Linked DNA regions of Bacillus pumilus. The protein of the gene in region 2 binds, or shares a complex with, the protein of the main gene of each other region. Links are inferred from orthologs where the notes say so. Each region holds a gene or a part of one and is shown on either strand. Other genes may lie near its edges. The genes, in order: GKC25_RS04860 and gcvH.

The links.
Region 1: the proteins of gcvH (region 2) and GKC25_RS04860 are in contact, whole or in part, in a crystal structure (PDB 3A7A), measured with the Escherichia coli proteins. The link is inferred for Bacillus pumilus from one-to-one orthologs.

What each region holds. Positions count from the first base shown.
Region 1 is NZ_CP046128.1:1,002,443-1,009,432, reverse strand. Bases 3,831-6,695 are described here. They hold GKC25_RS04860 (lipoate--protein ligase), read right to left. Parts: upstream 5,826-6,695; coding sequence 4,836-5,825; downstream 3,831-4,835. Other genes in these bases: GKC25_RS04855 (MBL fold metallo-hydrolase), read right to left, coding at 5,828-6,571; GKC25_RS04865 (fatty acid--CoA ligase family protein), read right to left, coding at 3,831-4,664. In the rest of the region: GKC25_RS04880 (serine alkaline protease SapB), read left to right, coding at 1-1,078; GKC25_RS04875 (M48 family metallopeptidase), read right to left, coding at 1,124-2,407; GKC25_RS04870 (hypothetical protein), read left to right, coding at 2,585-2,992; more of GKC25_RS04865, read right to left, coding at 3,111-3,830; protein YhfH, read left to right, coding at 6,728-6,865. UniProt on the Escherichia coli protein: Catalyzes both the ATP-dependent activation of exogenously supplied lipoate to lipoyl-AMP and the transfer of the activated lipoyl onto the lipoyl domains of lipoate-dependent enzymes.
Region 2 is NZ_CP046128.1:2,852,413-2,859,443, forward strand. What follows is about bases 4,126-7,031. They hold gcvH (glycine cleavage system protein GcvH), read right to left. Parts: upstream 5,818-7,031; coding sequence 5,434-5,817; downstream 4,126-5,433. Other genes in these bases: GKC25_RS14635 (SCP2 sterol-binding domain-containing protein), read right to left, coding at 4,126-4,245; GKC25_RS14640 (thioredoxin family protein), read right to left, coding at 4,366-4,668; GKC25_RS14645 (toprim domain-containing protein), read right to left, coding at 4,681-5,025; GKC25_RS14650 (YusG family protein), read right to left, coding at 5,154-5,390; GKC25_RS14660 (arsenate reductase family protein), read right to left, coding at 5,884-6,240. Outside these bases: GKC25_RS14610 (hypothetical protein), read right to left, coding at 191-328; GKC25_RS14615 (carboxymuconolactone decarboxylase family protein), read right to left, coding at 544-912; methionine ABC transporter substrate-binding lipoprotein MetQ, read right to left, coding at 1,016-1,837; GKC25_RS14625 (methionine ABC transporter permease), read right to left, coding at 1,852-2,520; GKC25_RS14630 (methionine ABC transporter ATP-binding protein), read right to left, coding at 2,513-3,538; more of GKC25_RS14635, read right to left, coding at 3,904-4,125. UniProt on the Escherichia coli protein: The glycine cleavage system catalyzes the degradation of glycine. The H protein shuttles the methylamine group of glycine from the P protein to the T protein.

The DNA.
Region 1 (6,990 bases), 1.9 Mb from region 2 along the record:
AGGCTCCATGGCAAATGCCGAGACGGTCTCAAAGTCAGCTAGTGAAAAGAGCTATATTGTTGGCTTTAAAGCCTCTGCCACCACAAACAGCTCTAAGAAACAAGCCGTCACTCAAAATGGCGGAAAACTAGAAAAGCAATATCGTCTTATTAATGCCGCACAAGTAAAGATGTCCGAACAAGCCGCAAAAAAACTTGAACATGACCCTAGCATTGCTTACGTAGAAGAAGACCACAAAGCAGAAGCATATGCACAAACCGTCCCTTATGGAATCCCTCAAATCAAAGCTCCAGCTGTACACGCTCAAGGTTATAAAGGTGCTAATGTCAAAGTAGCTGTCCTTGATACTGGAATCCACGCTGCACATCCTGACTTAAATGTTGCAGGCGGTGCCAGCTTCGTCCCTTCAGAGCCAAATGCCACCCAAGACTTTCAATCACATGGAACTCACGTAGCCGGAACCATTGCTGCCCTTGATAACACAATTGGTGTTCTTGGGGTCGCTCCAAGTGCTTCCCTATATGCTGTTAAAGTATTAGACCGCAATGGCGACGGACAATACAGCTGGATCATTAGCGGTATTGAATGGGCTGTAGCCAATAACATGGATGTCATCAATATGAGCTTAGGTGGACCAAACGGTTCAACAGCGCTTAAAAATGCCGTTGATACAGCAAATAACCGCGGAGTCGTTGTTGTGGCGGCCGCAGGTAATTCAGGTTCCACTGGCTCTACAAGTACAGTTGGCTATCCAGCAAAATATGATTCTACAATTGCCGTTGCCAATGTAAACAGCAGCAATGTCAGAAACTCGTCTTCCAGCGCAGGTCCTGAATTAGATGTTTCTGCACCTGGTACTTCTATTTTAAGTACAGTACCAAGCAGTGGATACACATCTTATACTGGAACTTCTATGGCGTCTCCTCATGTAGCAGGAGCAGCAGCGCTTATTCTTTCTAAAAATCCGAACCTATCAAATTCACAGGTTCGCCAGCGCTTAGAAAACACGGCAACACCGCTTGGTAACTCCTTCTATTACGGCAAAGGGTTAATCAACGCTCAAGCGGCTTCTAACTAAACAAGCGCGAAAAAAATCCGGCTGATCCAGCCGGATTTTATTTGTTTATTGCTTCCTCGACGTTTCCTCTTTTTCCGCTGCATTTTCCATCTCCATGATTCTCTCCATCATGGTTGGGTGTCCATAGCGGAAGACCTTCACTAAAAGCGGTGGATTCACCTGAGACAGCCCTGATTTTGCAAGCTTTTGAAAAGACGTCACCCCTGCCTCTCCGTCTTTTGTCAGGTTTACCGCATATTCGTCAGCTGCTCGTTCTTGATGTCTTGAAACTGCATTTGTAAAAGGTGAAGCTGCAAATGACAGCATCGATACGATAATGAGAAGAAGCGGAAGAGCAGCGATGTCGTTTGACACCCTCAGCCGAAATGGAACTGCTCCCTTTTGATAAAAATAAAAATAGAGACGGTCGATCGCAAAAAATCCGGCAAGTGACAGCACTAGATATCCTGCTAATCCTATATAGACATGCTTCATGACGTAATGTCCCATTTCATGTGCCATAATAAATAAAATTTCGCGATCTTTCAGCTTTTGCAGTGTCGTATCCCATAACACAATACGCTTATTTTCACCAATCCCTGTGACATAAGCATTCATTGTATTCGTTTTCTCAGACATATTGACCTCATATACATGATCTGCCGGGATATGTGCTTTGTCTGCAAGCGTTAAGATCTTGTTCTCAAGAGCTTGATCCTTTAGTGGATAAAAATTGTTATATAACGGATCAATGACGACCGGCTGTATAAAGAAGAGAAATAGCGTGAAGGGGACTGTCAAACACCAAGCATACAGCCACCAACGCTTTCTTCTTTTTTGAATGAGCCAAAAGAATACAATAGCACATAGGGCAAGAAGTGGATATTGAATCCAGAAATCCAGTATTTGATCTTTAAACCAGCTTGCCGTACTTTGAGCAGATACTCCGTAGTGCAAAGACAGCTGATAGCCAATCCACTTAATGGGCAATGAAATCAGCATTGTCAAAAGCGACAGCACAAACACATATACAAGTTTGCTTAAAAATGTGAAACGAGCTGCTGCCAGGCTCCAGTCTGCTATTTTTCGTGAAAACCCTGAAATGAGCAGAAGAAAAAAAACATACCAATCTAATGGAATTGTCATGAAATACAGCAGATTACGTATGTTCGAGAAATTCTCGCTGATGGCAAGTTCATGGCTTGTCATAAAGGTATGCGGATCTGCACTTGTTCCTTTTACACTTTCAGGAACCGATGAATCCCCAAATAGAAACAAATAAGAATAAATAAAAAGACCGTACAATATGTAAGCTACCGTTGCAAGAGCTACCCATTTACGTACTCGCACTGGTCAGCCTCCTTTCCATCCCTCTCTCTATTCTAATCAACCATTTTTTTGTTTAGAACCTGTCTCATGTGGCTCCATCATAGCATGCCCCATCTGAAAAAGCTTTCGCGAAAAAAATGATTATGCTACTCGAAAATCGGAGATGCTACATATAAAACAGAGAGTTGGAGGATTAAAATGAAGAAAATCCTTGCAGGAGTTGTGATCTTTGGACTTTTACTCATTACCTTCTTTTATGTGTTCAGCCGGACGAGCGAAATCTTTGATGAGAATCGAGCAGAAAAATTGCTGCTTTCACCTGCAAACGAGTCCATATCTTATGAAATAGATGATAAGGACACAGCAGAAGATTTAATAGAAGAATTAAACAAAGGCAAACAAACAAGCAATCATCTTAAGAAAAATTTAAAGGAACCAGATTATATCGCCAAGGTGATGTACGGCCGAACAAACGGCACCACCTTTCAGCTCTGGACGAGCCGTTCACAGGTCGTTTTTTTAGTAGATGGCACGTATTATGAACTGAATCAAAAACAGTCTAATTCTTTTCAGAAACAGTTAAAAGAAGCGATTCAAAAGGGCTAAAATGATCTTTATTTTAGCCCTTTGTCTTCTTTTCAGCGCGATAGAAAACCTTTTCAGACCTGAATGCGAGGGTTTGTCTACATGCTGAGGGAGCCTCCTCATAAGAGACTCCCTTTTTTTATTTACTTTCCTCTGCTTGATACTTTTCCTTTAGTGCTCTTCTTAAAATTTTACCTGTTGTGTTCTTTGGAATATCATCTATGAAATGGATCGTTTGGGGCTGCTTATATTTCGCTAAAAAGCGTGAACAATGTGTGATGATGTCTTCTTGATCGATGTGAGCATGTTTCTTAGGGGAAATGTAACAGACGACAGCTTCTCCGGTGTTCGGATCTGGCACACCGATGACGACGGCTTCTGCTACAGCTTCATGTTGATAAAGCACTTCTTCTACTTCTCTTGGATAAACATTATACCCGCCAACGAGAATCATATCCTTTTTCCGGTCGACAATATAAATGTATCCTTCTTCATCTCTTCTCGCTAAATCACCGGTATACAGCCAGCCGCCTCTTAGTGCAGCTTCAGTATCTTCTGGCATTTGATAGTAGCCTTTCATAATGTTTGGTCCTTTTGCTGTCAGCTCTCCGACTTCATTTGGACCGACTTCTTCTCCCAGTTCATTCACGATCTTATTCTTCACATTCATAATGTCGGTCCCAACTGAACCGGGTTTTCTTTTTCCATCAAGAGGATTGAATGCAGTTACTGGGGAAGCCTCTGATAATCCGTAGCCCTCCAGCACCGTGACACCAAATTTTTTCTCAAAACCGTGAAGTAAGGCAACAGGCATTGAGGCACCGCCAGATATACAAATCCTCACTGAGGACATCGCTTCCTCGTGCCCTTCCTGGCGGTACAAATAGTTATACATAGTCGGAACACCAACAAATAACGTTGGCTTCTCTTTTTCCATCATACGCAAAAGCTCCGATGGGCTGAAATGCGGCATGACATAAATGGTCGCGCCATGAATCAATGGTGCATTCATACAAACCGTTAAACAAAATACGTGGAACATCGGCAAAGCGGCAATGACCTTGTCCTTTTCATCAATGGATAGGTACTCAGCGACGTCTCTGGCATTTGAATAAAGGTTGAAATGAGTCAGCATCGCACCCTTTGGTTTTCCTGTCGTGCCAGATGTAAATAGAATAACTGCCGTATCGTCCTGATGAATAGAAGGATGCACGTTCTCTTTCGCATGACCAGACACAAGCTTTCCAAAGAAGACAAGACGATCAGATACTTCCTTAAAACTTGATCTGCATGCAGATTCATTTTCTGCACAAATAATCACTCGTTCAATAGACGGAAGCTGTTCGTACACCTGCTCGTACACTGGCAGTAGCTGTTCAGGGGCAACAATCCCTTTTACATCACCTGTAATCAGCATATAGCCAATTTCACTAGGTGTGTATGTTGGATTGACTGGTACTACGACAAGTCCTGCCTTTAAGGCACCAAAAAAAGAAATGACAAAATGCGGTGAATTTCCTAAAATAAGCGCGATATGATCCCCAGCTTGAAACCCTTCGTTGACTATTCCATCTGCAAATCGCTCGATACTTGTCATCAGCTCTCGATAGGTCCACTTATTTCCTTCAAAGATCAATGCGATATTTTCTCCTTTCGTCATCGCCGTCTGCTCTAGATTTTTGATCAAATCCATTCTCCCACCCCTTACATGTCATCAATGAATGAATAGCCATTCATTTTATAGCCAAACATTCCTCCTTTCTATTATAATAGACAATCGAAAAAATCCACAAGATCAAATGTGAATCGCTTTCATTTCTTTCAATCAAAAAAGCACCGCTATCTCTAGCCGTGCTTGTCCCTTTTAATAAATCAAATCAAGAAAATCCTCTTTTGATACGTTGCCGAAGTAGTGGCGCATATCCATATCTTCTAATACGCCGCTGATCGTTTTGCGATCATATTGCTCCCCAATGAGTCTTTTTTCAATATCAGCAATATCCCCTACACCAAAGAAATCACCAAAGATTTTGCAGTCTTGGATGATGCCTTTTTTCACTTCTAATCGAAGATCAATGGAGCCGGCTGGGAATCTTTTAGAATGCTGTAAATTAAATTTCGGTGAACGGCCGTAGTTCCATTCCCATTTTTGATATCGATCCCGAGAAATCTCGTGAATCTTTTCCCAATCCTTCTCAGTCAACTGATATTGAGGGACATCCCCATTCGTATCGAAAATGTAACTTAGAAGAATTTTTCTAAATTCTTCTGTTGTCATCTTTTGATCCATCAATTCACTAATATTGGCAACCCTGCTTCTAATGGATTTAATGCCTTTTGATTCAATCTTTTCTTTTTTCACATTTAAAGCCGAAACGACATGTTCGATTTCTGAATCAAATAGCAGCGTGCCATGGCTGAAAATACGTCCTCTTGTAGCGAACTGGGCATTTCCAGAAATTTTTCGCCCATCTGCCATGATGTCATTTCTCCCGCTTAATTCCGCTTTGACACCAAGCTTTTCAAGCGCTTTGATGACTGGCTCGGTGAACTTTTTGAAGTTATGGAAGCTGTCCCCATCGTCTTTTGTGATAAAGCTGAAGTTTAAGTTTCCTTTGTCATGATAAACTGCGCCACCACCAGACAGGCGGCGGACAACTTTGATGCCGTTGTCTTCTACATACTTCGTATTGATTTCTTCTATTGTATTTTGGTTCTTTCCAATAATAATCGACGGCTGATTGATGTAAAACAGCAAATACGTTTCATCAGGATCTAAATATTTTAAGCAATACTCTTCTATTGCCAAATTAATCATTGGATCATAATGTTGTTCGTTATCGATAAACAGCATCTCTATCTTCCTTCCTTGTTCCATCTAAGCCCTGAATGGGCAAGCTGTATATTGCCAGTATATAACGCCTGTGCTTCATTGACTAGGTCTTTATGACGGCCAAAATGGGGCAGATGGGTGATGATGAGTTCCCCAACATTTGCTTCCTTTGCAAGCTTGCCCGCCTCTGTACTGTTCATATGTCCTGCACTCGATCCGTCCTGTCCAGCATAAAAATTGCTTTCAGCAATCAGTAGATCTGCATCCTTGCTAAATGGGATAAATGCGTCCTGATAACTTGAGTCTGCTGTATACACCACCACAGCATCCCCTGCCTGAATTCTCATAGCATAGCATTCTGCCGGATGAACCGTTTTCAAAAAATCAATTTGAAATGGACCAATTTGAATACCCTCTTCTGGCTGATAAGCCTCTGCCTTAGTATGTACATCATCCGCAAGTCGCCCAAATACTTTTTGATCACCCGTATGTCCATAGATCGGAAGCGGACCGCTGCTTTTTCCTAAATGATATCCCACTAGCTTCGCATATTGGAGAGGTCCGATATCCGCAATATGATCGTGGTGATAATGAGAAAGGAGAACAGCATCTAGTTCTTCTATATCAATGTATTGCTGCAGTTTGGAAAGAACACCGCTCCCGCAGTCTACAAGCAGACGAAAGCCATCTGATTCAAAAAGGTACCCTGACGTCGCTTCACCAGCGGCCGGAAACCCTCCGTAGCATCCAATGACAGTTAATTTCATCGTCATTTTTCCCTCCTTTTCTAAAAATCCCCTTCTTACAATATACCCATTTTTCATGAAAAAAGCATTCTTCTTGCCTATTGTTACAAAACAGATTGACAATTATCAATCTGTTATAATACAATAATAGCAACAAAACGTATTGGAGGATGACAAATGCTAGGAAAAATCACTGAGTTTTTTAGAAATTTGCCCTCAAAGAAATGCACAAAATGTGGAAATGATTTAATGGAACAACACGAGTGTTACGGTAATGAATGTGAGGAATGCTCACAAGTAAGTTATCTTAAATAAGGTAAAAAATTGAAATAAAAAGCACTTTTTTCCTCCATCGTCAGTTGGAGTCAAAAGTGCTTTTTATTTTTTCTGAAAAATAGGTAAAAAGGTAAAACCCTTGTCATAAAAGGGTTTTTTAGTAT
Region 2 (7,031 bases):
TCATTATTCTCAATTTATTCTCATTCTAATTTTATAACAAATTAAAAGTGAATACAACACATTCACGATATACGTGAGAGGATGCTCTCAAAATTCTAACAAAAAAAGCCGGTAGATAAAAGGATTTATGTCGAAAAGACTGTTTTCATAAAGAAAGGACGGGAAACTGTTCTCCCCGTCCCTGAGCTATTTAATAGCCTCGTATATTCATTTTTGCGAGCTGTCTTTTCTCATCTCGATAGGACTGCTCTCGTTTATATTCCACTTTCATCCGTAAGTCATGGTCTCTTTCGTACTCTGCATAGCTCATGCCATGAGCTTTATGCATGGCCTTTTCCATCTCGGCGGTATAATCCAATCCCAGTGTACTATGGTCCGAACAAATAATAAACCATTCCCTTCTTTGAGTGTAGCTTTATTATATCAAAGACATGCGGCTTCACTCAAAAGGGATATGACGTTCTATGCTGGCATATTTTCTCTCACAATCGGCTGAGAACGACTCAACTCCCTGTTATGGAAAAATACCGTCTTATCCTTCCCTTAATGCGTCTGTCCTCCAAATTCATCTATACATTGCTGAACGACAGTAATCCCTTGACTCAGTGCTGCCCCGCCGCCAAATGCTGCCGCCACGCTGACAACCTCCAGCAAATTCTCTTCTGTCGCGCCTTGATCGAGCGCTCCCTTTGTATGATAAATCATGCAGTATTCATCCTGTGCATGAATACTGATGCCAAGGGCAATCATTTGCTTTTCCTTTTGCGTTAATGAATCGCTCTGAAAGCATTGCTCCGTAAATTCATTGAATTTCTTCCCAAACACCGGCATTTTCTTCTGAAATTCACCCATTGCCGTTTTATAATCCGTCAGTGATTGCTGCATAGATCCGCTCATATGCTGTTCATTCATCTTTATTCCATCCCTTCAGGTCATTTGTTCGTTTTTATTATGAGCGAGATTTGAAAAAATACACAAAAAACCTCGCTTTGATGAAAGCAAGGTTGAATCGTTGTTATTCAGATACCGGTAGAACTGCACCGTCGTATTTTTTGTCGATGAATTCTTTAATTTTATCAGAGTGAAGAACTTCCATTAATGTCTTGATCTTCTCTGATTTTTCTTCACCTTTGCGAACAGCCACGATGTTTGCATACGGGTTGTTCTTTGTTTGCTCAAGTTCAATTGAATCTTTTTTCGGATTCAATTTATTTTGAATCGCATAGTTGACGTTGATAAACACAGCATCACCTTCACTGTTTTCATAAGCTTTCGCTGTTAGTTCAGGAGCGATTTTTTTGAACTTTAGGTTCTTTGGGTTTTCTTTGATGTTCTTGACCGTTGAGTTGATTGTATCAACCTTTGGATCAAGCTTAATGACACCGGCATTTTGTAATAGAGCAAGCATACGTCCTTGCTCAGCTACGTTGTTTGTCATGATGATGATGCCGCCATTTGGAATATCTTTTACTGATTTGTATTTCTTAGAGTAGATACCGAAAGGCTCAAGGTGAACCGCACCAGCACTTACTAGGTTATAATCTTTGTTTGATTTGTTCTCTTCGTTCAAGTAAGGGATATGTTGGAAAAAGTTTGCATCCACTTCTTTTTCAGCTAACGCTTTGTTGTACATTTTATAATCACTAAGTACTTTCACTTTGAGATCGTAGCCTTTTTCTTTTAGAAGTGGTTTTGCTTCTTCAAGAATCTCGGCATGTGGTGTTTTTGAAGCCGCAACCGTAATGGTTTTGCTATCACTTGCGTTATTAGATGAACCGCATGCAGCTAAAATGCCTGCAAATGCTAGAAATAGTGCACTTAAAATCAATTTCTTCATGAATAAATCCTCCCTTAACGTTTATCAATTTTATTTGTAATCAAATCACCGATTATTTGAATAATAAAGACGATGATGAGAATAAACACAGTGGCAACAAGTGTGACATCTGTATTACCAGATTGGTATCCCTCTACATAAGCAAGGTCACCAAGTCCGCCTGCTCCAATTGCACCTGCAATCGCAGTTGAGCCAATTAGAGCAATCGCTGTTACGGTAATACCTGAAATGAGGGCTGGCAATGATTCTGGCAGCAATACTTTGAAAATGATGGTCGACGTTTTCGCTCCCATTGATCGTGCTGCTTCAATGACTCCTTTGTCTACTTCACGCAGTGCAATTTCGACAAGGCGTGCATAGAATGGAGCTGACCCTATGACAAGGGCAGGGAGGGCTGCATTGGGACCTAGAATTGTGCCCATAATAAGTTTTGTAAACCCTAATAATAGAATGATTAAAATGATAAAAGGAATCGATCTAAAAATGTTGACGACTGCCCCGATAACGGTGTTAATCGGTTTATTTTCCCAAAGACCGCCTTTACTAGTCAGAAAGAGCAATAGCCCAAGGATGATACCAATAATAAAAGCAAATGCTAGTGAAATGAGTGTCATGTACACCGTTTCACCCGTTGCATTCCAAATGACATCTAAATCAACGTTCGGAAACCATTTCTCAAACATGTGTCATCACCTCGATTTCAACCTGTTTGCTTTGGATATAGGCGATGGCTTTTTCTACCTCGGTCTCTTCTCCATTAATATGGATAAAGAGTGTTCCAAACGCGCCTTCCTGCGTTTGAGAAATCTTCCCTTGAAGGATGTTCACATCGACCTTGAAGGATCGAATGATTTCAGTGATCAGCGGCTGCTCGGCAGAATCGCCAATAAAGGACAACCGTACGACCTGACCTTCTTTTACTCGCTCTAAGACGTGCTCGATTGTTTCTTTCGCTTCCTCTGGTTCAGCAAGCTGTTTCACAAATCGCTTCGTCATTTCTTCCTTTGGCTGTCTGAACACGCGTAATACTTCGCCTTCTTCGACAATACGTCCATTCTCCATGACCGCCACGCGATGACAAATTTTGCGAATGACGTGCATTTCGTGTGTAATCAGCACAATCGTGAGCCCTAGTCGTTTATTGATATCCGCCAAAAGCTCAAGGATGGAATCGGTTGTTTGCGGATCAAGCGCAGACGTCGCTTCGTCACAAAGAAGAACCTTTGGATCATTTGCTAATGCTCTCGCAATCCCCACACGCTGCTTTTGTCCGCCGCTTAGCTGAGACGGATACGCATTTTCTTTTCCTTCTAAACCGACTAATTTAATCAGTTCATTCGCACGTTCTCTCCGTTTTGATGCCTTTACACCTGCGATCTCAAGCGGGAACATAATATTTTGTCTCACCGTTCTTGACCAAAGTAGGTTGAAGTGCTGGAAGATCATACTGATTTCTTGTCTTGCTTTCCGAAGTTTCGCATTCGATACTTCATTGATCCGGTTGCCTGCCACTTCAACAATTCCTGCTGTTGGCAGCTCCAGACCGTTTAATAGGCGAATAAGCGAGCTTTTTCCGGCACCGCTATACCCGATAATTCCGAATATTTCACCTTTATCGATATCCAAGTTAACTTCTTTCACGGCATCAACATTTCCGCTTTTAGAGTGGTACGTTTTTGATACATTCTGTAAATGGATCACAGTCTGTTCACCTGCTTTCTTGCTGAATCTATAGGTTGCCATCACATACGTTATTTATTCTTCCTGCTGTCATGCCTCTAGCCTGACACCAGGTCAGTAAAAAAGACCTAACTGCAACGCAAGCAGAAAGGCCTTTTATGTTCAATACGCCTTTCTCTCATCTTTCAAAGCATTGCGGCTTTGAGTGAATTGGCACCAATTTCAGCTATGCTGACGGTTGCCGGGTTTCATAGGGCACGTCCCTCCACCTCTCTTAATAAGAGAAAATATGTTGTTTTATGTGATGTTCATGTTTTTACTAACGTAGAATATCATGCTACCCGAGATATGTCAACGCTGTAAATCGCTAATTTCCAAGTAAACGACTACGTTATCATTTTTCGAAAAAAACCGTTCGTCAGCCAAAGCACAGCCTCTAGTCTTAAGAGCGCACGGAATGACCCTTTTACTTTTACTTGTCCTCTGCTAATTAACTGCTGTAAGGACATATCTCCATCTAATAATTGAAGTATTTCTTTTCTCTCACCATAAAAGATGAGATCCGATAACTCAATTGCAGGTAGTTTCTTCACTTCACCACGCTCATCCACAATCAATGTACAAGAGTCAGTTTCCGCCTCAAATGTAATCTTCAAGGATGATGATGAGAGCAGCGGTTTTAATAATAAACGCTGCCCTGTGTTCCCATGGGTTTTCACATTTTCCACATGTATAACCTCCCTGTCATTTGGTTATACATAACATTTCTCTACAAACATTGGCTTGTCCTTTATAAATAACTCGACAAATTTTCAGACGAATTGCTTGAAATATGACAAAAAACCGCTTTATTTAGCGGTTTCAATCATTTCATGAAGATATGGAACGGAGTGAAAGGCATAGCCTTTTTGCACCAGCTCACCTTTTTTAAACAGTATAAAGCAAGGAACGCTTTCGATCTCAAAAGCTTTTGCAAAGCCTGGTGAGTAGTTTAAATTGTTTTCATAAAATGGTACATCCGGCTGCATGGTGTCTACGACTGTCAGCATTTTCTTTGCCAGCTGACATGTCCCGCAAAACGGTGTATATAAATATAAAAGAAATAAATCGTCCTTTATTTCCTTGAATTCGTGTTCTTCAATCTCTTTCATATACGTCCACCCTCATAAATATTTCGAATGAACATCAATGTTTGCAGCTAATAGGATAGATGCAATGTGGGCTGACGGTGAAGCGGCCACTTCGCGGTATGTTCTGTCGACAAAAAGATGAAGTGCTTCAGGGAATTCTTTTCGAAATTGCTTCCGCAGTTTGTCGCCTGCATCGTCACTGTCTGCTAATATGTAAACGTCTTTCCCCAATAATTCGTCTACGAGCTGATCCAGCTTCGATGTACTGATCGTGCCATTGGTGCAAATGATGGTAACAGGTTCACTTATGACTTCTTTTAGCTTTTGTTTGTCTGTTTTACCTTCTACAATGATGACCTTTTCTACCTCTACATTCAACACGATCACCCGGCCCTTTTGACATTGTTCACTTCTCCCTTAGATTACAATCTTTCATCGAGGTTGTAAAGATTGGGCACTTGCACTAAAAAGACTGCAGCTTATGCTCACTGCAGCCTCATCTGTGATTAGCACCAGCCATTTTCATCATCACAGTCTACATATTTTTCTGTCCCGTGGGTCAATGTATCCGTCAGACGATAAAAACGATTTTGATCATAGGAATAACCTGATTTTAACTCATATTGGTTTTCACTAATCATCGTGCCAATCTCTTCATTTTGATGATACAGCACCATGCCGCTTTCTTTGAATCGTCCAGTGACATGATCTGTTATATCCACCTGTTCTTTTTGAAAAGACAAATTGGACACCCCCATAAAGGTAGAGTGTCCAATTTCACGTGAATTAGTCTTCTTTTGTCATTTCTTCATATTGCTCAGCAGTCATCAAGTTCTCGATTTCAGATGCATCAGCTGGCTCTACCACGATCATCCATGCTTTTTCGTATGGAGAGTCGTTGACGAATTCAGGGCTGTCATCCAGCTCATCGTTCACTTCGACGATTGTGCCGTTGATCGGTGCGTAAAGCTCAGAAACTGTTTTCACTGATTCTACACTTCCGAAAGGCTCGTCCGCTGTGATTTTGTCTCCTACTTCAGGAAGCTCAACGAACACGATATCGCCTAGCTCAGATTGAGCAAAATGCGTAATACCGATACGCACCTTATCCCCTTCTACTTTGACCCATTCATGTTCTTCTGAATAACGTAAATCTTTTGGTGTGCTCATTCAATACCCCTCCAGTCTTTTCTTTCAATCTATATTGAAGATACCACAATCTGAATGAAAGTTACATCATTTCCAGACGCTTTTAAATGTATCTTCATTAAATCCAACTGTGACTCGTTTACCGTCTGTTGTAATCGGACGCTTGATCAGCATTCCGTTAGACGCGAGTAATTCTAGCTGCTCGTCCTCTGACATTGCAGGAAGTTGATCTTTCAGCTGTAGCTCCCGGTATTTCTGTCCGCTTGTATTAAAGAACTTCTTCAGCTCTAAGCCGCTTTTTTCGTAAAGGGCTTTTAATGTTTCTTTATCAGGCGTCTCTTCGACGATATGTATGCTGTTGATGTCTTTATTGTGTTCTTCCAGCCATTTTTTTGCTTTTCGGCATGTACCGCAAGATGGGTATTCATAAAAATCTAAAGCCACCATTTTCACCTCCTGCAAATTGTGAGAACATTTTATCACAAAATATTTTAAAAACCTAAATGTATGCTTACAAAAAGGTGCGGATATCACTCCGCACCTTTTAAGCTGTCCTTATACGATATATTTCTCTGCTTCAAAGATTCGTTTCGCCACTTCGCGCTTTTTGGCGATGACATTGATCGGGGTGAATCTTGTCAGTTTGCGAAGAGCTGACAGACTCATGCGGAGTGAATCTCCTTCTTCCATCGCGATCAAGGATTCTTTTGCATGGGCTTCAATTTTTAAGAAGGCTTCCTGCGTGAAAATTTGTGTGTAGGCAAGCTTTTGAGCGTTCTTTTCTAGCCCTGATGAAGCGATTGCCTTTTCGGTACGCAGAATCGCCGATTCAGCAGCAAAAATTTCATTGACGATATCCGCTATGTTCACAAGGATTTCTTGCTCTTTGTCTAAAGCTTTTCCATACTTCATCGCTGCCATACCAGATACCATAAGGGCGGTCTTTTTCGCATGGGCGAGTAAATATTTTTCTTGATCGAGCGGCTGATCACCCGGCTCTTCCGGCATCATCATCATGAGCTCTTCCTGTAAGGTTTGCGCTTTTTGAAGCAGCGGAAGCTCCCCTTTCATCGCTTTCTTCAGGAATGTGCCTGGTACAAGCAGACGGTTGATTTCGTTTGTCCCTTCAAAAATACGGTTAATCCGCGAGTCACGATAGGCTCTTTCGACCTCGTATTCTTGCATGAATCCATATCCGCCGTGAATCTGCACGCCTTCATCTGCAATATAATCTA